Regions from separate parts of the Eubacterium limosum genome, predicted to be linked through region 3. Evidence: a T-box and tRNA genes for the amino acid it is inferred to sense, from the RefSeq annotation. Region 3 holds a T-box; the other regions hold tRNA genes.
What was found. A T-box is a leader RNA that pairs with one kind of tRNA and senses whether it is charged. The one in region 3 lies ahead of alaS (alanine--tRNA ligase), so its partner is inferred to be a tRNA-Ala.
Positions count from the first base shown of each region.

Region 1: it encodes a tRNA-Ala, which carries the amino acid that the T-box ahead of alaS (alanine--tRNA ligase) is inferred to sense. The anticodon was not compared.
Region 2: it encodes a tRNA-Ala, which carries the amino acid that the T-box ahead of alaS (alanine--tRNA ligase) is inferred to sense. The anticodon was not compared.

Region 1 is NZ_CP019962.1:2,672,247-2,679,433, reverse strand. It holds gene fdhF (formate dehydrogenase subunit alpha) at 1-586, opposite strand, end outside; gene B2M23_RS12610 (hypothetical protein) at 878-1,147, shown strand; tRNA gene B2M23_RS12605 (tRNA-Tyr) at 1,264-1,348, opposite strand; tRNA gene B2M23_RS12600 (tRNA-Thr) at 1,359-1,434, opposite strand; tRNA gene B2M23_RS12595 (tRNA-Lys) at 1,605-1,680, opposite strand; tRNA gene B2M23_RS12590 (tRNA-Asp) at 1,709-1,785, opposite strand; tRNA gene B2M23_RS12585 (tRNA-Glu) at 1,804-1,878, opposite strand; tRNA gene B2M23_RS12580 (tRNA-Asn) at 1,947-2,021, opposite strand; rRNA gene rrf (5S ribosomal RNA) at 2,031-2,147, opposite strand; rRNA gene B2M23_RS12570 (23S ribosomal RNA) at 2,223-5,086, opposite strand; tRNA gene B2M23_RS12565 (tRNA-Ile) at 5,260-5,336, opposite strand; tRNA gene B2M23_RS12560 (tRNA-Ala) at 5,354-5,429, opposite strand; tRNA gene B2M23_RS12555 (tRNA-Ala) at 5,452-5,527, opposite strand; rRNA gene B2M23_RS12550 (16S ribosomal RNA) at 5,598-7,121, opposite strand.
Region 2 is NZ_CP019962.1:3,080,446-3,087,632, forward strand. It holds gene B2M23_RS14365 (flavodoxin family protein) at 88-723, opposite strand; rRNA gene B2M23_RS14370 (16S ribosomal RNA) at 1,173-2,695, shown strand; tRNA gene B2M23_RS14375 (tRNA-Ala) at 2,766-2,841, shown strand; tRNA gene B2M23_RS14380 (tRNA-Ala) at 2,864-2,939, shown strand; tRNA gene B2M23_RS14385 (tRNA-Ile) at 2,957-3,033, shown strand; rRNA gene B2M23_RS14390 (23S ribosomal RNA) at 3,207-6,070, shown strand; rRNA gene rrf (5S ribosomal RNA) at 6,148-6,264, shown strand; tRNA gene B2M23_RS14400 (tRNA-Asn) at 6,274-6,348, shown strand; tRNA gene B2M23_RS14405 (tRNA-Glu) at 6,417-6,491, shown strand; tRNA gene B2M23_RS14410 (tRNA-Asp) at 6,510-6,586, shown strand; tRNA gene B2M23_RS14415 (tRNA-Thr) at 6,864-6,939, shown strand; tRNA gene B2M23_RS14420 (tRNA-Tyr) at 6,950-7,034, shown strand; tRNA gene B2M23_RS14425 (tRNA-Lys) at 7,043-7,118, shown strand.
Region 3 is NZ_CP019962.1:1,662,813-1,669,999, forward strand. It holds gene nifS (cysteine desulfurase NifS) at 1-499, shown strand, start outside; gene nifU (Fe-S cluster assembly scaffold protein NifU) at 545-922, shown strand; gene B2M23_RS07690 (AI-2E family transporter) at 1,075-2,256, shown strand; gene B2M23_RS07695 (hypothetical protein) at 2,367-2,912, shown strand; gene B2M23_RS07700 (AI-2E family transporter) at 2,893-3,960, shown strand; T-box leader at 4,038-4,256, shown strand; gene alaS (alanine--tRNA ligase) at 4,336-6,975, shown strand; gene B2M23_RS07710 (IreB family regulatory phosphoprotein) at 7,058-7,187, shown strand, end outside.

The DNA.
Region 1 (7,187 bases), 1.0 Mb from region 3:
TTACACAGTTTGAGTTTTTATCACCGCGCAGCATATCGAAAACTGGATTAATATTTGTTTCGTAACCACGGTCGCATTTTGCTAAAACATGATTGCACTGAAGGTGTTCACAAACCTTAACGCAACGATTACATAAAATACATTTGTTGGGATCATAAGTATAAAAAGGACTTGAGTCATCGATTGGCTGACCCTTTTCCAAAGATTGACCAAAGCTTTTCACTTCGTCATACTCGATACAATTCCCATTTAGATCGACAAAACGACAGGTGCCGAATTTGTAGCAGGTAAAGCAATCAAATGTATGATCTGAGAAAAGCATTTTTAAGACAAAGCGGCGTGCTTTACGAACAACCGCATTATTCGTATAGACGACCATCCCTTCGCCTACCGGTGTTGAACAAGCGGTCTCCAGTCTTCTGGCTCCTACCACTTCAACAAGGCACATCCTGCAGCTTCCTTCAGGATCAAAGCCTTTAAAATAGCACAAAGTCGGGATATCAATCCCTACTTCTTTAGCGGCGTTAAGGATCGTAGTGCCCTCGGGAACGCTCACTTTCTGATTGTCAATTGTTAAATTTACCATTTCAAACATCTCCTAATATAATCTACCAAAATTACATTGTAATCCTTATTATAGTATCTCATTTTTCGCATTTTTGTCAATCACCCCAGTGGAAATTTACTTACATTTCCTCGATTTTGTTATTTTCTTAAATCTTAGGGTATAATTTCATATAAAGATAAAGTAGAGGCTTTATTTAAGCCGCCTATTTTGATTAGTAGTAAATTTTTGACATCTTGTGGACAAGACTTCAAAGTTATCGTATAATCAAAATAGGTCACGTAATCGATGAAAGGATTAAAGGTGGTTACTATGTTGAATGATATTTCAAAAACCTTACTGAAAAAGATGGAATCTGCAAATTATTCAGATGATGGCATCGCTACAGTTTCACTGGAAGAATTTACAAATGTTGATGAAGCGAAGGCTGCTGTTTTGGAAATCGAAAAATTAACCGAGTATTCTGAACACAAATTAGACCTTAATGAAGGAACAATGATTCTTTCTGTTTACAACCCAAAAGAAGATATTAATGGTTTTGTCACAAGACATCCAAATCGAACAGCCTGTGGCGGTAAATAATTATACTTTGAACCTTGGGGCCTCTCAATTAAGAGAGGCCTTTTGTATTCAACCCGTATCGTAACAATACGGGTTGAATTTTTGCAATAAAAAAAACGATCCAACGATCGTTATAATGGTGGGGAGAGATGGATTCGAACCATCGTAGACTCAGTCAACGGATTTACAGTCCGCCCCCTTTAGCCACTCGGGCATCTCCCCAAAATAAAAATGGAGCTGATGATAGGACTTGAACCTACAACCTGCTGATTACAAATCAGCTGCTCTGCCAATTGAGCCACATCAGCTTAATGATAAACCTATTAAATTCCAATTCGAACAATTGCTGCTCCCGGCCATCTGCCTAACTAAGCGATTCACACCAAATCACAGATTTGGGTTCTCTGCTTATGCCAATTGAGCCACATCAGCTTAATATAAACTTATTGAATTATAAAACCTAAAACAAATAAAAAAATGGTGACCCATGGGCGACTTGAACGCCCGACACCCTGATTAAAAGTCAGATGCTCTACCAACTGAGCTAATGGGTCACAAAAATTGGTAATATTAAGATAAAAATGGCGACCTGGAAGAGACTCGAACTCTCGACCTCCAGCGTGACAGGCTGGCATTCTAACCAACTGAACTACCAGGCCGCATGGTGTTATTAAAAATGGTGACCCCTGGGGGATTCGAACCCCCGTAACCGCCGTGAAAGGGCGGTGTCTTAACCGCTTGACCAAGGGGCCAAATGTCTTTGGCTTAAAAAGACGGATATGGAAAAGTTCCTGCTTATCCATATCCGTTTGTCTTCAAATGGCTCCCCAGGTAGGATTCGAACCTACAGCCTATCGGTTAACAGCCGAGTGCTCCACCGTTGAGCTACTGAGGATTATTTAAGACCCCGCGATGTCCTATCCTCCCAGGCAGTTGCCCACCAAGTACTTTCAGCGCTGAAGGACTTTACTTCTGTGTTCGGTATGTAAACAGGTGTTTCCCCTTCGCCATCATCACGAGATCAATCTTGCGTTTTTATTCGGTTTTTGGTCATTCAAAACAACATAAAGGAAAAGAGTTTTCAAAATGTCTTGATGGGATCAAGACCTCGGCCGATTAGTACTGGTCAGCTCCATACATTGCTGCACTTCCACCTCCAGCCTATCTACCTGGTCGTCTTCCAGAGGCCTTACTTCTTTCGAATGAGATATCTTATCTTAAGGGGGGCTTCGTGCTTAGATGCCTTCAGCACTTATCCCTTCCAAACTTAGCTACCCAGCGATGCTCCTGGCGGAACAACTGGTGCACCAGCGGTTTGTCCATTCCGGTCCTCTCGTACTAGGAACAGCTCCTTTCAAATATCTTACGCCCACGACGGATAGGGACCGAACTGTCTCACGACGTTCTGAACCCAGCTCGCGTGCCTCTTTAATGGGCGAACAGCCCAACCCTTGGGACCTGCTTCAGCCCCAGGATGAGACGAGCCGACATCGAGGTGCCAAACCTCCCCGTCGATGTGGACTCTTGGGGGAGATAAGCCTGTTATCCCCGAGGTAGCTTTTATCCGTTGAGCGATGGCCCTTCCACTCGGAACCACCGGATCACTAAGCCCGACTTTCGTCTCTGCTCGAGATGTCTCTCTCGCAGTCAATCACCCTTCTGCCTTTGCACTCTTACAGATGGTTTCCAACCATCCTGAGGGTAACTTTGGGCGCCTCCGATACTTTTTAGGAGGCGACCGCCCCAGTCAAACTGCCCATCTGACACTGTCCGCTTGCCGGATTACGGCAACGCGTTAGAATTCCAATATAACAAGAGTGGTATCCCAACAATGGCTCGGCACACACTGGCGTGCATGCTTCTCTGCCTCCCACCTATCCTGTACATGTTATATCAAAACTCAATGCCAGACTACAGTAAAGCTCTACGGGGTCTTTCCGTCCTGTCGCGGGTAACTCGCATCTTCACGAGTACTACAATTTCACCGGGTGTGTTGTCGAGACAGCGCTCAAATCGTTACGCCTTTCGTGCGGGTCAGAACTTACCTGACAAGGAATTTCGCTACCTTAGGACCGTTATAGTTACGGCCGCCGTTTACTGGGGCTTAAGTTCGCACCTTCGCTTACGCTAAGCACTCCCCTTAACCTTCCAGCACCGGGCAGGCGTCAGCCCCTATACGTCATCTTTCGATTTAGCAGAGACCTGTGTTTTTGCTAAACAGTCGCTTGAGCCTCTTCTCTGCGGCCCCCGAAGGGGCACTCCTTCTCCCGAAGTTACGGAGTCATTTTGCCGAGTTCCTTAACAACACTTCTCCCGCTCATCTTAGGATTCTCTCCTCGCCTACCTGTGTCGGTTTACGGTACGGGTACCTCTTTGCTCGATAGAAGCTTTTCTTGACAGCGTGAAATCGGCGACTTCCCTACTTATTTTTCGTTCCGCATCACAGCTTGACCTTATGCAATGGGGGATTTGCCTCCCGCTGCAGTCTCACTGCTTGCCCCGGCTCTTCCAACGGCCGGGTTCGCTTATCCTTCTGTGTCACTCCATTTCTCAAACGCATTGAGGTAGTACTGGAATTTCAACCAGTTGTCCATCGCCTACGTCTTTTGACCTCGGCTTAGGCCCCGACTAACCCTGAGCGGACGAGCCTTCCTCAGGAAACCTTGGGCTTTCGATGGTGAAGATTCTCACTTCACTTTCGCTACTCATGCCAACATTCTCTCTTCTCTTAAGTCCACCATCCCTTACGAAATGGCTTCGCCCCTAAGAGATTGCTCCCCTACCACTGTACCTTATGGTACAATCCATCGCTTCGGTGCCTGATTTTAGCCCCGTTCATTTTCGGCGCACCACCACTCGACCAGTGAGCTATTACGCACTCTTTAAATGTATGGCTGCTTCTAAGCCAACATCCTGGTTGTTTGTGCAGTGACACATCCTTTCCCACTTAATCAGTACTTGGGGACCTTAGCGGATGGTCTGGGCTGTTTCCCTTTTGACAATGAAACTTATCTCCCACTGTCTGACTGCCCTGTTAAAATGCACGGCATTCGGAGTTTGATATGGTTCGGTAAGCTTGACGCCCCCTACCCAATTCAGTGCTCTACCTCCGTCATTCATCACAGAACGCTAGCCCTAAAGCTATTTCGGGGAGAACCAGCTATCTCCGTGTTCGATTGGAATTTCACCCCTATCCACAACTCATCCAAGCCTTTTTCAACAGACACTGGTTCGGGCCTCCACTTGGTTTTACCCAAGCTTCACCCTGGTCATGGATAGATCACACGGTTTCGGGTCTACAGCATGCAACTAAGGCGCCCTATTCAGACTCGCTTTCGCTTCGGCTCCGCACCTGAAGTGCTTAACCTCGCTACATACCGTAACTCGTTGGCCCGTTCTACAAAAAGCACACTGTCACTTGCGCTCCAGCTGCTTGTAAGCACAGGGTTTCAGTTTCTATTTCACTCCCCTCCCGGGGTTCTTTTCACCTTTCCCTCACGGTACTTTCCGCTATCGGTCACTGGGTAGTATTTAGCCTTGGGGGGTGGGCCCCCCATCTTCCCACAGGGTTTCACGTGTCCCGTGGTACTCCTCGAATCTCCTCATCTCGGCTTTTCGCATACGCGCGTCTTACGCTCTTTGCGGGGCCTTCCCATGCCCTTCTGCTAAACGGAAATGATTGATGGATTCTGGGCTCTTCCTCGTTCGCTCGCCGCTACTTAAGGAATCGATGTTTCTTTCTTTTCCTCCGGGTACTAAGATGTTTCAGTTCCCCGGGTTCCCTCCGTTAAGCTATGGATTCACTTAACGGTGACGGCCCTTCTGACCGCCGGGTTTCCCCATTCGGACACCCACGTCTCAACGGATATGTGCTCCTAAACGTGGCTTTTCGCAGCTTGTCGCGTCCTTCTTCGGCTCCCAGTGCCAAGGCATTCACCCTGTGCTCTTTGTTTCTTGATCTCCACGAATGCTTTCGCATTTCGTTTTGTTTTTCTTTTGTTCTCTTTCTGAGCTCAAAAGAATGTTGTTTTTGAAATTGCATTTATTAAGAAGTTTTTTACTTTGTTTAATATTTGCTCTTTACTCTTTTTTCTTTATGTTGTTTTCAATGACCAATGTATGATGTTTAATCATGGTGGGCTTGGGAGGACTTGAACCTCCGACCTCACGCTTATCAGGCGTGCGCTCTAACCACCTGAGCTACAAGCCCATATTTTATTATCAATATGGTGGAGACGAGGAGACTCGAACTCCTGACCTTCTGCATGCGAAGCAGACGCTCTCCCAACTGAGCCACGCCCCCGCAATTGCTTTTTATGATAAGATGGTGGAGATGAGGAGATTCGAACTCCTGACCCCCTGCTTGCAAGGCAGGTGCTCTCCCAACTGAGCTACACCCCCAGATTATCATTTTTGTGTATGACTTTGGGTCATACAAAAGAAAATAGTACCATGACTTCCTGTTCCCTAGAAAGGAGGTGATCCAGCCGCACCTTCCGATACGGCTACCTTGTTACGACTTCACCCCAATTACTAGCCCCACCTTCGACTGCTGAGTCCTTGCGGTTCTCTCACAGGCTTCGGGTGTTGCCAACTCTCGTGGTGTGACGGGCGGTGTGTACAAGACCCGGGAACGCATTCACCGCGGCATTCTGATCCGCGATTACTAGCAACTCCAACTTCATGCAGGCGAGTTGCAGCCTGCAATCCGAACTGGGATCTGTTTTAAGGGATTTGCTTCACCTCGCGGCTTCGCGGCCCTCTGTTCAGACCATTGTAGCACGTGTGTAGCCCAGGTCATAAGGGGCATGATGATTTGACGTCGTCCCCACCTTCCTCCGTATTGTCTACGGCAGTCCCTCTAGAGTGCCCAACTTAATGCTGGCAACTAAAGGCAGGGGTTGCGCTCGTTGCGGGACTTAACCCAACATCTCACGACACGAGCTGACGACAACCATGCACCACCTGTCTCTCTGTTCCCGAAGGAAACTTCCTATCTCTAGGCTCGTCAGAGGATGTCAAGACCTGGTAAGGTTCTTCGCGTTGCTTCGAATTAAACCACATGCTCCGCTGCTTGTGCGGGTCCCCGTCAATTCCTTTGAGTTTCAACCTTGCGGTCGTACTCCCCAGGCGGAATGCTTATTGTGTTAACTGCGGCACTGAGTTTCCCCAACACCTAGCATTCATCGTTTACGGCGTGGACTACCAGGGTATCTAATCCTGTTCGCTCCCCACGCTTTCGCACCTCAGCGTCAGTATTTGTCCAGCAAGCCGCCTTCGCCACTGGTGTTCCTCCTAATATCTACGCATTTCACCGCTACACTAGGAATTCCACTTGCCTCTCCAATACTCAAGTCTACCAGTTTCCAATGCACTTCACCGGTTGAGCCGGTACCTTTCACATCAGACTTAATAGACCGCCTACGCGCCCTTTACGCCCAGTCATTCCGGACAACGCTTGTCCCCTACGTATTACCGCGGCTGCTGGCACGTAGTTAGCCGGGACTTCCTCATTGGGTACCGTCATGTTTTCTTCCCCAATAACAGAGCTTTACGATCCGAAAACCTTCTTCACTCACGCGGTATTGCTGCGTCAGGGTTGCCCCCATTGCGCAATATTCCCCACTGCTGCCTCCCGTAGGAGTCTGGACCGTGTCTCAGTTCCAGTGTGACCGTTCGCCCTCTCAGACCGGTTACCCATCGTCGCCTTGGTGGGCTGTTATCTCACCAACTAGCTAATGGGACGCGGGTCCATCCTATGGCACCGGAGTTTTCATGATCTTGCCATGCGACAAAACCATAATATAAGGCTTTACTCCCAGTTTCCCGAGGCTATTCCTTTCCATAGGGCAGGTTACCCACGCGTTACTCACCCGTTCGCCACTTTCCAGTTCTAATTTCACCCGAAGGATCATTCAAAACCTTCTCGTTCGACTTGCATGTGTTAAGCATACCGCCAGCGTTCGTCCTGAGCCAGGATCAAACTCTCAATAAAAAGTTTATCGTTTAGCCTTTCGGCTTCTTGATCTGGTTCATGTGATGATTTTTTTGAAGTGTTCAT
Region 2 (7,187 bases), 1.4 Mb from region 3:
AGGTTCATTCTAACAGAGTAAAGTCTTAAACTCAATCAATTACATAAAATTAACCGCTGCTCTCAGAAGAAAACAGCGGTTAGAGGATCAATCCTTTAACGCAGAGATGGATGCAGCGATCTGGGCGGCTTTTTCAAAAACCTCGGGCTGCTTGGATAAATCGGGCTTCATATCCGGCGTGTAGATTATGCCGTCCTGCGCCATCAGCGCAAGTCCGCTCATTTCGCAGACATCACCCACACCACAGGTCATACAGGCGATGGGGGTTTGAACATTTAAAAACTCCGGCGCCGGCAGACGGTGGTAGTTGACGAAAAAGTCGGTCAGGCCCTTTTGGGCAACCTCTGGACTGGTACCGGAGGAAACCACACAAATAATTTTCTTAAGCTTAAGCTTGACGCCCAGGTGGCGCAGAGCAAACCAGCGCTCCAGAAAAACATGAGTCATGGCGTTAAAGCCCAGAGAAAACGCGTAATAGGTGGGAAAGCCAAGAATCAGGACATCTGCCTCCATAAGACAGGACTGGATATGATCCCAGCCGTCCTGCTGTACACAGCGGTTTGTATGGACACAGCGCATACAGCCAAGGCAAGGGTGCAGTTCGTAGTCGCTCAGATAAATAAGTTCCTGATCGACACCCTCCAGATTATTTGAGAGGTACTCAACGACCTGGGCGGTGTTCCCGTCCTTGCGAGGAGAACCAACAACCGATAAAACCTTCATAACAATACTCCTTCTCCCTTATATAATGTAGGTATTCCTTAAAGAACAATATAGCAGAGAAGCCTTTTAAAAACAATGATAAAAAAATGTAAAAAATTTCAGAAAAGGTATTGACATTCCTAAAGCATCGTCGTATAATAATGAAGCTGTCGCAAGTGAGGTGGCAAGTGAGTGAGAAATCACCACTTAGCAAAAAGTTTTTTTAAAAAAGTTCAAAAAGAACTTGACAGAGAAAAAACAAGATGCTAAAATATAGAAGTTCTCTCGCAAGAGGAAACAACGATTACAGCGCAGAGCTGTAAGGGTCATAGAAAAGAGAATAGTACCATAAAACCTGAAATTCCAGCTGATGAGAATCAGCAAAGGATAAAAACGCAAGTGCGATGAACACTTCAAAAAATCATCAAATGAACCAGATCAAGAAGCCGAAAGGCTAAACGATAAAACTATTTATTGAGAGTTTGATCCTGGCTCAGGACGAACGCTGGCGGTATGCTTAACACATGCAAGTCGAACGAGAAGGTTTTGATGGATCCTTCGGGTGACATTAGAACTGGAAAGTGGCGAACGGGTGAGTAACGCGTGGGTAACCTGCCCTATGGAAAGGAATAGCCTCGGGAAACTGGGAGTAAAGCCTTATATTATGGTTTTGTCGCATGGCAAGATCATGAAAACTCCGGTGCCATAGGATGGACCCGCGTCCCATTAGCTAGTTGGTGAGATAACAGCCCACCAAGGCGACGATGGGTAACCGGTCTGAGAGGGCGAACGGTCACACTGGAACTGAGACACGGTCCAGACTCCTACGGGAGGCAGCAGTGGGGAATATTGCGCAATGGGGGCAACCCTGACGCAGCAATACCGCGTGAGTGAAGAAGGTTTTCGGATCGTAAAGCTCTGTTATTGGGGAAGAAGAATGACGGTACCCAATGAGGAAGTCCCGGCTAACTACGTGCCAGCAGCCGCGGTAATACGTAGGGGACAAGCGTTGTCCGGAATGACTGGGCGTAAAGGGCGCGTAGGCGGTCTATTAAGTCTGATGTGAAAGGTACCGGCTCAACCGGTGAAGTGCATTGGAAACTGGTAGACTTGAGTATTGGAGAGGCAAGTGGAATTCCTAGTGTAGCGGTGAAATGCGTAGATATTAGGAGGAACACCAGCGGCGAAGGCGGCTTGCTGGACAAATACTGACGCTGAGGTGCGAAAGCGTGGGGAGCGAACAGGATTAGATACCCTGGTAGTCCACGCCGTAAACGATGAATGCTAGGTGTTGGGGAAACTCAGTGCCGCAGTTAACACAATAAGCATTCCGCCTGGGGAGTACGACCGCAAGGTTGAAACTCAAAGGAATTGACGGGGACCCGCACAAGCAGCGGAGCATGTGGTTTAATTCGAAGCAACGCGAAGAACCTTACCAGGTCTTGACATCCTCTGACGAGCCTAGAGATAGGAAGTTTCCTTCGGGAACAGAGAGACAGGTGGTGCATGGTTGTCGTCAGCTCGTGTCGTGAGATGTTGGGTTAAGTCCCGCAACGAGCGCAACCCCTGCCTTTAGTTGCCAGCATTAAGTTGGGCACTCTAGAGGGACTGCCGTAGACAATACGGAGGAAGGTGGGGACGACGTCAAATCATCATGCCCCTTATGACCTGGGCTACACACGTGCTACAATGGTCTGAACAGAGGGCCGCGAAGCCGCGAGGTGAAGCAAATCCCTTAAAACAGATCCCAGTTCGGATTGCAGGCTGCAACTCGCCTGCATGAAGTTGGAGTTGCTAGTAATCGCGGATCAGAATGCCGCGGTGAATGCGTTCCCGGGTCTTGTACACACCGCCCGTCACACCACGAGAGTTGGCAACACCCGAAGCCTGTGAGAGAACCGCAAGGACTCAGCAGTCGAAGGTGGGGCTAGTAATTGGGGTGAAGTCGTAACAAGGTAGCCGTATCGGAAGGTGCGGCTGGATCACCTCCTTTCTAGGGAACAGGAAGTCATGGTACTATTTTCTTTTGTATGACCCAAAGTCATACACAAAAATGATAATCTGGGGGTGTAGCTCAGTTGGGAGAGCACCTGCCTTGCAAGCAGGGGGTCAGGAGTTCGAATCTCCTCATCTCCACCATCTTATCATAAAAAGCAATTGCGGGGGCGTGGCTCAGTTGGGAGAGCGTCTGCTTCGCATGCAGAAGGTCAGGAGTTCGAGTCTCCTCGTCTCCACCATATTGATAATAAAATATGGGCTTGTAGCTCAGGTGGTTAGAGCGCACGCCTGATAAGCGTGAGGTCGGAGGTTCAAGTCCTCCCAAGCCCACCATGATTAAACATCATACATTGGTCATTGAAAACAACATAAAGAAAAAAGAGTAAAGAGCAAATATTAAACAAAGTAAAAAACTTCTTAATAAATGCAATTTCAAAAACAACATTCTTTTGAGCTCAGAAAGAGAACAAAAGAAAAACAAAACGAAATGCGAAAGCATTCGTGGAGATCAAGAAACAAAGAGCACAGGGTGAATGCCTTGGCACTGGGAGCCGAAGAAGGACGCGACAAGCTGCGAAAAGCCACGTTTAGGAGCACATATCCGTTGAGACGTGGGTGTCCGAATGGGGAAACCCGGCGGTCAGAAGGGCCGTCACCGTTAAGTGAATCCATAGCTTAACGGAGGGAACCCGGGGAACTGAAACATCTTAGTACCCGGAGGAAAAGAAAGAAACATCGATTCCTTAAGTAGCGGCGAGCGAACGAGGAAGAGCCCAGAATCCATCAATCATTTCCGTTTAGCAGAAGGGCATGGGAAGGCCCCGCAAAGAGCGTAAGACGCGCGTATGCGAAAAGCCGAGATGAGGAGATTCGAGGAGTACCACGGGACACGTGAAACCCTGTGGGAAGATGGGGGGCCCACCCCCCAAGGCTAAATACTACCCAGTGACCGATAGCGGAAAGTACCGTGAGGGAAAGGTGAAAAGAACCCCGGGAGGGGAGTGAAATAGAAACTGAAACCCTGTGCTTACAAGCAGCTGGAGCGCAAGTGACAGTGTGCTTTTTGTAGAACGGGCCAACGAGTTACGGTATGTAGCGAGGTTAAGCACTTCAGGTGCGGAGCCGAAGCGAAAGCGAGTCTGAATAGGGCGCCTTAGTTGCATGCTGTAGACCCGAAACCGTGTGATCTATCCATGACCAGGGTGAAGCTTGGGTAAAACCAAGTGGAGGCCCGAACCAGTGTCTGTTGAAAAAGGCTTGGATGAGTTGTGGATAGGGGTGAAATTCCAATCGAACACGGAGATAGCTGGTTCTCCCCGAAATAGCTTTAGGGCTAGCGTTCTGTGATGAATGACGGAGGTAGAGCACTGAATTGGGTAGGGGGCGTCAAGCTTACCGAACCATATCAAACTCCGAATGCCGTGCATTTTAACAGGGCAGTCAGACAGTGGGAGATAAGTTTCATTGTCAAAAGGGAAACAGCCCAGACCATCCGCTAAGGTCCCCAAGTACTGATTAAGTGGGAAAGGATGTGTCACTGCACAAACAACCAGGATGTTGGCTTAGAAGCAGCCATACATTTAAAGAGTGCGTAATAGCTCACTGGTCGAGTGGTGGTGCGCCGAAAATGAACGGGGCTAAAATCAGGCACCGAAGCGATGGATTGTACCATAAGGTACAGTGGTAGGGGAGCAATCTCTTAGGGGCGAAGCCATTTCGTAAGGGATGGTGGACTTAAGAGAAGAGAGAATGTTGGCATGAGTAGCGAAAGTGAAGTGAGAATCTTCACCATCGAAAGCCCAAGGTTTCCTGAGGAAGGCTCGTCCGCTCAGGGTTAGTCGGGGCCTAAGCCGAGGTCAAAAGACGTAGGCGATGGACAACTGGTTGAAATTCCAGTACTACCTCAATGCGTTTGAGAAATGGAGTGACACAGAAGGATAAGCGAACCCGGCCGTTGGAAGAGCCGGGGCAAGCAGTGAGACTGCAGCGGGAGGCAAATCCCCCATTGCATAAGGTCAAGCTGTGATGCGGAACGAAAAATAAGTAGGGAAGTCGCCGATTTCACGCTGTCAAGAAAAGCTTCTATCGAGCAAAGAGGTACCCGTACCGTAAACCGACACAGGTAGGCGAGGAGAGAATCCTAAGATGAGCGGGAGAAGTGTTGTTAAGGAACTCGGCAAAATGACTCCGTAACTTCGGGAGAAGGAGTGCCCCTTCGGGGGCCGCAGAGAAGAGGCTCAAGCGACTGTTTAGCAAAAACACAGGTCTCTGCTAAATCGAAAGATGACGTATAGGGGCTGACGCCTGCCCGGTGCTGGAAGGTTAAGGGGAGTGCTTAGCGTAAGCGAAGGTGCGAACTTAAGCCCCAGTAAACGGCGGCCGTAACTATAACGGTCCTAAGGTAGCGAAATTCCTTGTCAGGTAAGTTCTGACCCGCACGAAAGGCGTAACGATTTGAGCGCTGTCTCGACAACACACCCGGTGAAATTGTAGTACTCGTGAAGATGCGAGTTACCCGCGACAGGACGGAAAGACCCCGTAGAGCTTTACTGTAGTCTGGCATTGAGTTTTGATATAACATGTACAGGATAGGTGGGAGGCAGAGAAGCATGCACGCCAGTGTGTGCCGAGCCATTGTTGGGATACCACTCTTGTTATATTGGAATTCTAACGCGTTGCCGTAATCCGGCAAGCGGACAGTGTCAGATGGGCAGTTTGACTGGGGCGGTCGCCTCCTAAAAAGTATCGGAGGCGCCCAAAGTTACCCTCAGGATGGTTGGAAACCATCTGTAAGAGTGCAAAGGCAGAAGGGTGATTGACTGCGAGAGAGACATCTCGAGCAGAGACGAAAGTCGGGCTTAGTGATCCGGTGGTTCCGAGTGGAAGGGCCATCGCTCAACGGATAAAAGCTACCTCGGGGATAACAGGCTTATCTCCCCCAAGAGTCCACATCGACGGGGAGGTTTGGCACCTCGATGTCGGCTCGTCTCATCCTGGGGCTGAAGCAGGTCCCAAGGGTTGGGCTGTTCGCCCATTAAAGAGGCACGCGAGCTGGGTTCAGAACGTCGTGAGACAGTTCGGTCCCTATCCGTCGTGGGCGTAAGATATTTGAAAGGAGCTGTTCCTAGTACGAGAGGACCGGAATGGACAAACCGCTGGTGCACCAGTTGTTCCGCCAGGAGCATCGCTGGGTAGCTAAGTTTGGAAGGGATAAGTGCTGAAGGCATCTAAGCACGAAGCCCCCCTTAAGATAAGATATCTCATTCGAAAGAAGTAAGGCCTCTGGAAGACGACCAGGTAGATAGGCTGGAGGTGGAAGTGCAGCAATGTATGGAGCTGACCAGTACTAATCGGCCGAGGTCTTGATCCCATCAAGACATTTTGAAAACTCTTTTCCTTTATGTTGTTTTGAGTGACCAAAACAACCGAATAAAAACGCAAGATTGATCTCGTGATGATGGCGAAGGGGAAACACCTGTTTACATACCGAACACAGAAGTAAAGTCCTTCAGCGCTGAAAGTACTTGGTGGGCAACTGCCTGGGAGGATAGGACATCGCGGGGTCTTAAATAATCCTCAGTAGCTCAACGGTGGAGCACTCGGCTGTTAACCGATAGGCTGTAGGTTCGAATCCTACCTGGGGAGCCATTTGAAGACAAACGGATATGGATAAGCAGGAACTTTTCCATATCCGTCTTTTTAAGCCAAAGACATTTGGCCCCTTGGTCAAGCGGTTAAGACACCGCCCTTTCACGGCGGTTACGGGGGTTCGAATCCCCCAGGGGTCACCATTTTTAATAACACCATGCGGCCTGGTAGTTCAGTTGGTTAGAATGCCAGCCTGTCACGCTGGAGGTCGAGAGTTCGAGTCTCTTCCAGGTCGCCATTTTTATCTTAATATCTGATATTATTTAAGCTGATGTGGCTCAATTGGCATAAGCAGAGAACCCAAATCTGTGATTTGGCGTGAATCGTTTAGTCAGGCAGATGGCCGGGAGTAGCAACTGTTCGAATTGGAATTTAATAGGTTTATCATTAAGCTGATGTGGCTCAATTGGCATAAGCAGAGAACCCAAATCTGTGATTTGGCGTGAATCGCTTAGTCAGGCAGATGGCCGGGAGCAGCAGCTGTTCGAATTGGAATTTAATAGGTTTATCATTAAGCTGATGTGGCTCAATTGGCAGAGCAGCTGATTTGTAATCAGCAGGTTGTAGGTTCAAGTCCTATCATCAGCTCCATTTTTATTTTGGGGAGATGCCCGAGTGGCTAAAGGGGGCGGACTGTAAATCCGTTGACTGAGTCTACGATGGTTCGAATCCATCTCTCCCCACCACTTTTTATGACCCATTAGCTCAGTTGGTAGAGCATCTGACTTTTAATCAGGGTGTCGGGCGTTCAAGTCGCCCATGGGTCACCATTTTAGAAGATATGGCAGCTGTGAAAACAGTTGCTTTTTTTATTTAAAGAATAACTTAGGCGGCTTGAA
Region 3 (7,187 bases):
AGAAAACACCGCTTCCATCGTTGGTTTTGGTAAGGCTGCGGAAATGGCCGCCAATGATCTGGAAGCCAACACAGCCCATTTACAAGAGCTTAGAGATGCGCTGATCAAGGGTGTAATGGAAAAAATCCCTCAGGTGCGTTTAAACGGTCATCCGACCAAGCGCCTTCCGGGGAATGCAAACTTCTGCTTTGACTATATCGAAGGGGAATCCATTCTCTTAAGCCTTGACCTTATTGGCGTTGCGGGCTCCAGCGGATCGGCCTGTACTTCAGGATCACTGGACCCGTCGCATGTACTGCTGGCCATTGGCCTGCCAGCCGGGATTGCCCACGGCTCACTGAGACTGACCATCGGCAAGCATACCACCATGGAGGACATTGAATACGTCGTTGACAATCTTGTCAATATTATCGAACGGCTGAGGAAGATGTCGCCCATCGACGCTAACAGCCCGATTGACGACGCTGTTTATGACCACGACCACCACCATCATCACTGAGAATGATGAAAAATAACGGATAAAATAAAGGAGAATAAAATCATGATGGAATATACAGATAAAGTAATGGAAAACTTCCAAAACCCTAAAAACGTGGGTGAAATGGAAGACGCTAACGGAATCGGCCAGGTAGGCAGCCCTGCCTGCGGCGATATTATGAAAATGTATTTAAAAATAAATGATGACGGTATTGTTGAGGACGCCAGTTTCAAAACCTTTGGCTGCGGTGCTGCCATTGCGACCAGCAGCATGGCCACAGAAATGATCAAGGGTAAAACCCTTGAAGAAGCCGCTGCACTGAAGAACTCAGAAGTGGTAGAAGCTCTCGGAGGACTCCCGACTGAAAAAATCCACTGCTCTGTTTTAGCTGCTGAAGCCATTCAGGCAGCCATCGAAGATTACAAATCAAAGCACAACGCATAAGCCCATGATCAAAAACGCTTTTCATTAATGAAAGGCGTTTTTTTATTTATGAGGAATCCTTTTGTTGGCAGGGCTTTAAAAAAGGGTATTAAAAAATAAGCAACTCATAATGACACAAGATTCAGTAAAAGAAAGAGGGCGAGATAGTGGAAATGAACCGAAAAACAAAGCAGGCTTTAATCGGGATTATTGTCCTGGCATTGGTTTTGTGGGCTGGCCTTAAGAATATTGATGCGGTATGGGGGGCATTTCTCGGAATTATGGGATTGATCTCACCTTTTATTATTGGCGCCGGCATCGCCTTTGTCTTAAATATCCCCATGAGTCTGATGGAAAGGCGGCTGTTTACAAAAAGGTGGCTAAAAGGAAAGCGCGTCCAAAGGCTGCGGAGGCCCCTGAGTATTCTGGCGGCGTTTTTAATTCTTATCGGTATTATGGCCCTGGTCGTTTTTCTTGTGCTTCCTGAGCTGGTAAACGCCGTTTTACTTTTTGCCAGGAGTTTTCCATCGGTTCTTGAGAATTTCCAGAGCTGGGCGGTTCGTATCCTCGGCGAGCACTCCGAAGTTTCCGCCTTTATACAGAAGTTTGATACCGGAGGACTTGAAAGTCTGAACTGGGATATGCTCAGCAAAAACCTGTTTTCCTTTTTCAGGGGCGGTGCTGCGGGATTTTTAAATACAACGCTGAACGTGGCAGCCTCGGTAGCAGGCGGTGTTTTTCATACGGTGATCGGCCTGGTGGTGGCGGTTTATCTTTTATTTCAGAAGGAAAAGCTGGGGCTTCAAACCAGAAAGCTTCTGTACGCTTACCTGCCGGAAAAGCGTGTTGACCGGATTTTGGAAATTGCCGGCCTCATCCAGGAGACTTTCAGCCATTTTGTTTCAGGCCAGTGTATCGAAGCATTGATTTTAACCGTTATTTATACCATCGTTCTGTCACTTTTACAGATGCCCTATGCTCTGACCATTGCGGTACTGATCGGCCTATTCTCACTGATACCTGTCTTTGGGGCCATTGTGGCCTGCTGTCTGGGAGGGTTTCTCATCTTAACCCTAAGCCCGGTCAAGGCGCTGATCTTTGTGGTTGCCTGTTTCATCGTGCAGCATGTCGAGGGCAATCTGATCTACCCGCATGTTGTGGGCAGTTCCATTGGTTTGTCTCCGCTTTGGATTCTGGCCGCGGTCACCATTGGCGGAGGTGCTTTCGGCATTCTGGGCATCATTGTGATGATCCCGCTCTTTTCAGTGCTCTATACACTGACCGGCGAGACAGTCAACCAACGTCTGAGCCAAAAGGACATAGACCCGCGAAAGCTTTTGAAAAAAGAAGAGTGACCTGCCGATTTGAAGAATTCTTGAGTATTCTTTCAAGACACTGTGTAAGCGGATGTGCTATAATAAAGCCATCGACAGAAATAATAAAACTTATGTAGAAAGGTGAAAAGATGAAAGCCAGTAATCTATTAAACACCCAGGTGTTTTTTGAAAATGACACACGGCTTCGGGGACTTGTGCGCGACATAAGAGTCTGTGACCACAAAATTGACTGCCTGGTCCTCTCAGAGGGCGGCCTGTTCAGCAAGGCCCAGATTATTTTTCCTTCGGATATCATCGAGGTGGATTATGACCACGTAACGCTTGGTGGAGACAAGGCCATAACCAAGCTCTCCGCAAAGGAAATGAAAGCGCGGCTCGAGGACAGCTACTCCCTTGTGAACACGCCGGTAAAGGATGTGGACGGCAAGCGTTTCGCCAAGGTCGCAGACGCGACGGTCTCAAAGGATTTTAAGGTTCAGGAATACGATTTGTCCCGCAGCTTTTTTGACGATCTGGACTACGGCTACAGCCTTGTGGATGCTGAGCATATGGAATACCGCGATAAAAGTTTGAATTATGACAAGGATATGCTGGAAATGGACCGGACACACCGTGAGGGCGGCATTCTGGAAAAGGTTTTGGGGGAGGAACATCATGAAAATATCACCCGATAAAAAACGAATTTTAATTGTCAATACCGTTGTAGTCCTGATCTGTATCCTTTTTGCGATATTTTTATGGCCCACCTTTTCGGGGATGTTCATGCCATTCTTTATGGCCATTATTTTGGCTTATCTCTTAAACCCTTTGGTTAAGATTTTTGAACGCCGGGGCTTTGGACGGGGACTTTCTGTCCTTTTTGTCTGTGTCATCGTCCTCTTGATTTTGTTCGGCGTTTTTATGAGCTTTGTCCCCAGCCTGATCAGCAACATTGCTCAGATGGTGACAAACATTCCGTCAATGCTCCAGGATTTGCAGAATTACGGCGGGCAGATTTCCGAATTTATTCAGAAATACAATGATTCGGATATGTCGAAGTATTTTAACCTTGAGCAGAGCCTGTCCCAGGTGGCCGGAATGTTCGGCAGTATGCTGCAGGGGCTGTCGAACGCCATTATCGCCAACAGCGGGCAGCTGATGAACATTATTATCGTGCCGCTGGTCACCATTTTCCTTTTACTGGACAAAGAGCTGTTTACCCAGTCCCTTATGTATCTGGTGCCCATTGATGCCAGAAATCAGGTTAAAAAAATGTTTTACGACATCGACATGGTTATCGGCGGTTTTATCCGCGGGCAGGGGCTCATGTCCATTATCGCCGGGATTCTGACCGGTGTGGGCGCTTACTTTATGGGGCTGCCCTACGCGCCGGTTATCGGTGTGATTGCGGGCGTAACGACCATGATCCCTTATTTTGGTCCGGCAGTGGGTATGGTCGTCATCTGCGTCATGGCGCTGCTGTCAAGCCCAATACAGATGGTTTATATTCTGATCTGGATGGCTATTGTTCAGGTGGTGTGCGGCAATCTGCTGGCGCCGGCGCTCATGTCTGGCAACGTTGGCCTGCACCCAGTTATCATTATTTTTTCAATCTTTTTCTTCGGCGCCATGTTCGGAGGCCTGGGGATGATTCTGGCAGTGCCAATCATGGGGACGGTCAAGGTCGTTATGAAGTACTTGATTGCGGGATTTGCGTCCTCTAAGGGCGAAATGCTCAGGTAAAAGGATATTAAAGTCCAATTCAGAATAAGACTTGACAAAAGCGAAAACATTACATATAATTTGAATGTTAAGTAAATATGAATGCAATGAGAATGACAACCTTATGACAGACCATTCAGAGAGGGAACGGCTGGTGCGAGTTTCCATGGAAGTGATAAGGCCGCCCCATTTGAGCAGCGGTTCTGAAATCAGAAGAGTGTAAGAACCGACGGCTGACAGACCGTTATTTGTTTGAGTGAGCAAAGCACCGCTTTGCTAATTTGGGTGGTACCGCGGAAATCAACTTCGTCCCTGTTTACAGGGGCGGAGTTTTATTTTTTTACTCAAAGCATCAATCATAAACTAAAACAAATTCATAAAAGGGAGAACGAAGACATGCAACCTTTAGGTTTAAACGAAATTCGTGAAAAGTTTTTAGCGTTCTTTGAGAGCAAAGGACATTTAAGATTAAAGAGCTTTCCACTGGTGCCGATCAATGACAAGAGTCTGCTTTTGATCAACTCCGGGATGGCTCCGATGAAGCCTTACTTTACAGGTGATGAAATTCCGCCGAGAAAACGGGTAACCACCTGCCAGAAGTGTATCCGTACCCCCGACATCGAAAATGTCGGCAAGACTGCCCGTCACGGTACCTTCTTTGAAATGCTCGGCAACTTTTCCTTTGGGGATTACTTCAAGAAAGAAGCCATTCCATGGGCGTGGGAATTCTGTACTGAGGTCATGGAAATGGATCCGGAAAAAATTTATGTATCCATCTATTTAGATGATGATGAAGCCCATGACATCTGGCATGACGAAATTGGCGTGCCGGAAGAGCGGATTGTCCGCCTCGGAAAAGAAGACAATTTCTGGGAACATGGACTGGGACCATGCGGCCCCTGCTCCGAGCTTTACTATGACCGTGGGGAAGAATACGGCTGCGGCAGTCCAGACTGCGCGCCAGGCTGTGAGTGCGACCGCTATGTTGAGTTCTGGAACCTGGTATTCACCCAGTTTGACAAGGATGAGGAAGGCAACTACAATCCGCTGGCTAACCCGAATATCGACACCGGCATGGGGCTGGAACGTCTGGCTACCATCATGCAGGGCGTTGACAATATCTTCGAGATTGATACCATCGGCCATATCCTGAATTATATCTGTAAAAAAGCTGGCGTTAAATACGGCGAAAATACCCAGGATGATGTTTCCATCCGCGTTATTACCGACCATGTCCGCAGTGTTACCTTTATGATCGCCGACGGCGTTATGCCAGGCAACGAAGGCCGCGGCTATGTCCTGAGACGTCTTTTAAGACGTGCAGCCCGCCATGGCAAGCTGCTTGGCATGCAGGAGCTTTTCCTTTACGATGTGGCCAAGGAAGTGGTCCGTGTCTCATCTGGTGCTTATCCAGAGCTGGCAGAAAAACAGGATTATATTCAGAAGCTGATCCGGATTGAGGAAGAACGCTTTAAAGAAACCATTGATCAGGGCCTGAGCCTGCTCGAAAAAGAGCTGGACAGCCTGATCGCACAGGAAGAAAAGGTGTTCCCAGGACAGGGCGCCTTTAAATTGTACGATACATACGGCTTCCCCTATGACCTGACAAAGGAAATTGTTGAGGAGCGTGGCCTGACCCTGATCGCCAGTGAATTTGAAGAAGCCATGCAGGAACAGCGCGAACGTGCCCGCAAGGCCCGTGCAGAGAGCGACCTGGCCGTCTGGGCAGACGATCCCTTTAACCCGCTGGGACCAGATGCATTGGTTGAATTCGTGGGTTATGAAAATCTGGAAGCAACCGGGAAAATCATCGGCCTGATCTCCGGCGAAGAGCTGGTGAGCGAAGTACATGCCGGCGAGGATGTCCTGGTGCTGCTCGATAAAACCTCCTTTTACGCTGAGAGCGGCGGACAGGTTGGCGATAAAGGCCAGATCGTCTCTGGTGACCGAGTGATCGAAGTGACCGACTGTAAAAAAGGCAGCCTTGGCCGCCATATCCACTATGGTAAGGTGGTTTCCGGAACCTTTAAAATGGACGAAGAAGTTACGACAAAGGTCAACCGCGAGCTGCGAGCTGCTACCCAGAGAAACCACACATCGACCCATCTGCTCCAGAAAGCATTGAAGCAGGTATTGGGCGACCATGTTGAACAGGCAGGCTCCTTTGTATCGCCAGACCGTCTCCGTTTTGACTTTAACCACTTCCAGCCAATGACCCATGAAGAAAAACGCCAGGTAGAGGAAATCGTCAATAAGGCGATTCTGGAAGCCATGGATGTCGCCATCTTTGAAACCAGTATCGACGACGCCCGTTCCATGGGCGCAATGGCCCTTTTTGGTGAAAAATACGGTGAGGTAGTCCGTGTTGTTAAGGTTGGAGATTTCAGCATCGAGCTTTGCGGCGGCTGCCATATTTCCAATTCCGCCCAGGTCGGGATGTTTAAAATCTTGAGCGAAACCGGTGTCGCAGCCGGTATCCGCCGTATCGAAGCGGCTACAGGCATGAATGCCGTTTACCATGTTGAGCAGATGGACGACACCCTGCTCGAAACCGCAGAAGCCTTAAAGACCAACCCAGACCACCTTCTGGAAAAAGTCACCGAGCTGGCAGAACAGAGCAAGCATAAAGAAAAAGTCATCAATGAGCTTAAACATAAATTTGCAGGCAATATGGTTATGGATATCCATCAGAAGGTTACCGTCATCGACGGCGTACAGACTACCATCGCAGAGGTTGAGGGTGTGGATATGGAAGAGCTCCGCAATATCAGCGATATGCTCAAGGACCGTATGGGCTCCGGCATTGTGCTGCTCGGCACCAAAGGCAAGGAAAAGGTCAACTTTATTGCGACAGCCACCAAGGACATTCTGGACAAGGGTTTCCACGCTGGCAAGCTTATTAAGGAAGTAGCGCAAATTGCAGGCGGCGGCGGCGGCGGACGCCCGGATATGGCGCAGGCCGGTGGCAAAAAGCCCGAAAAACTGGGTGAAGCCTTAGAAAAAGCTAAAGAAATCATCAAGAATCAGCTTGACTAAGGGTTTTCAAGAAAAAAAGCTTGTCTTTTGAAGGTTATTGCGTTAAAATAGGCGTAGACCAGTAAAGAGGAGGAATGGCAAAATGGATAGCAATACAGTATTTGATCGAGGGACCATCTTGTTTGACGTTAACAACGATAAAGCCAAAACAATTGATGAAGTCATGCAGGAAGTCAACAAGGCATTGATCGAAAAAGGATATAATCCCGTTA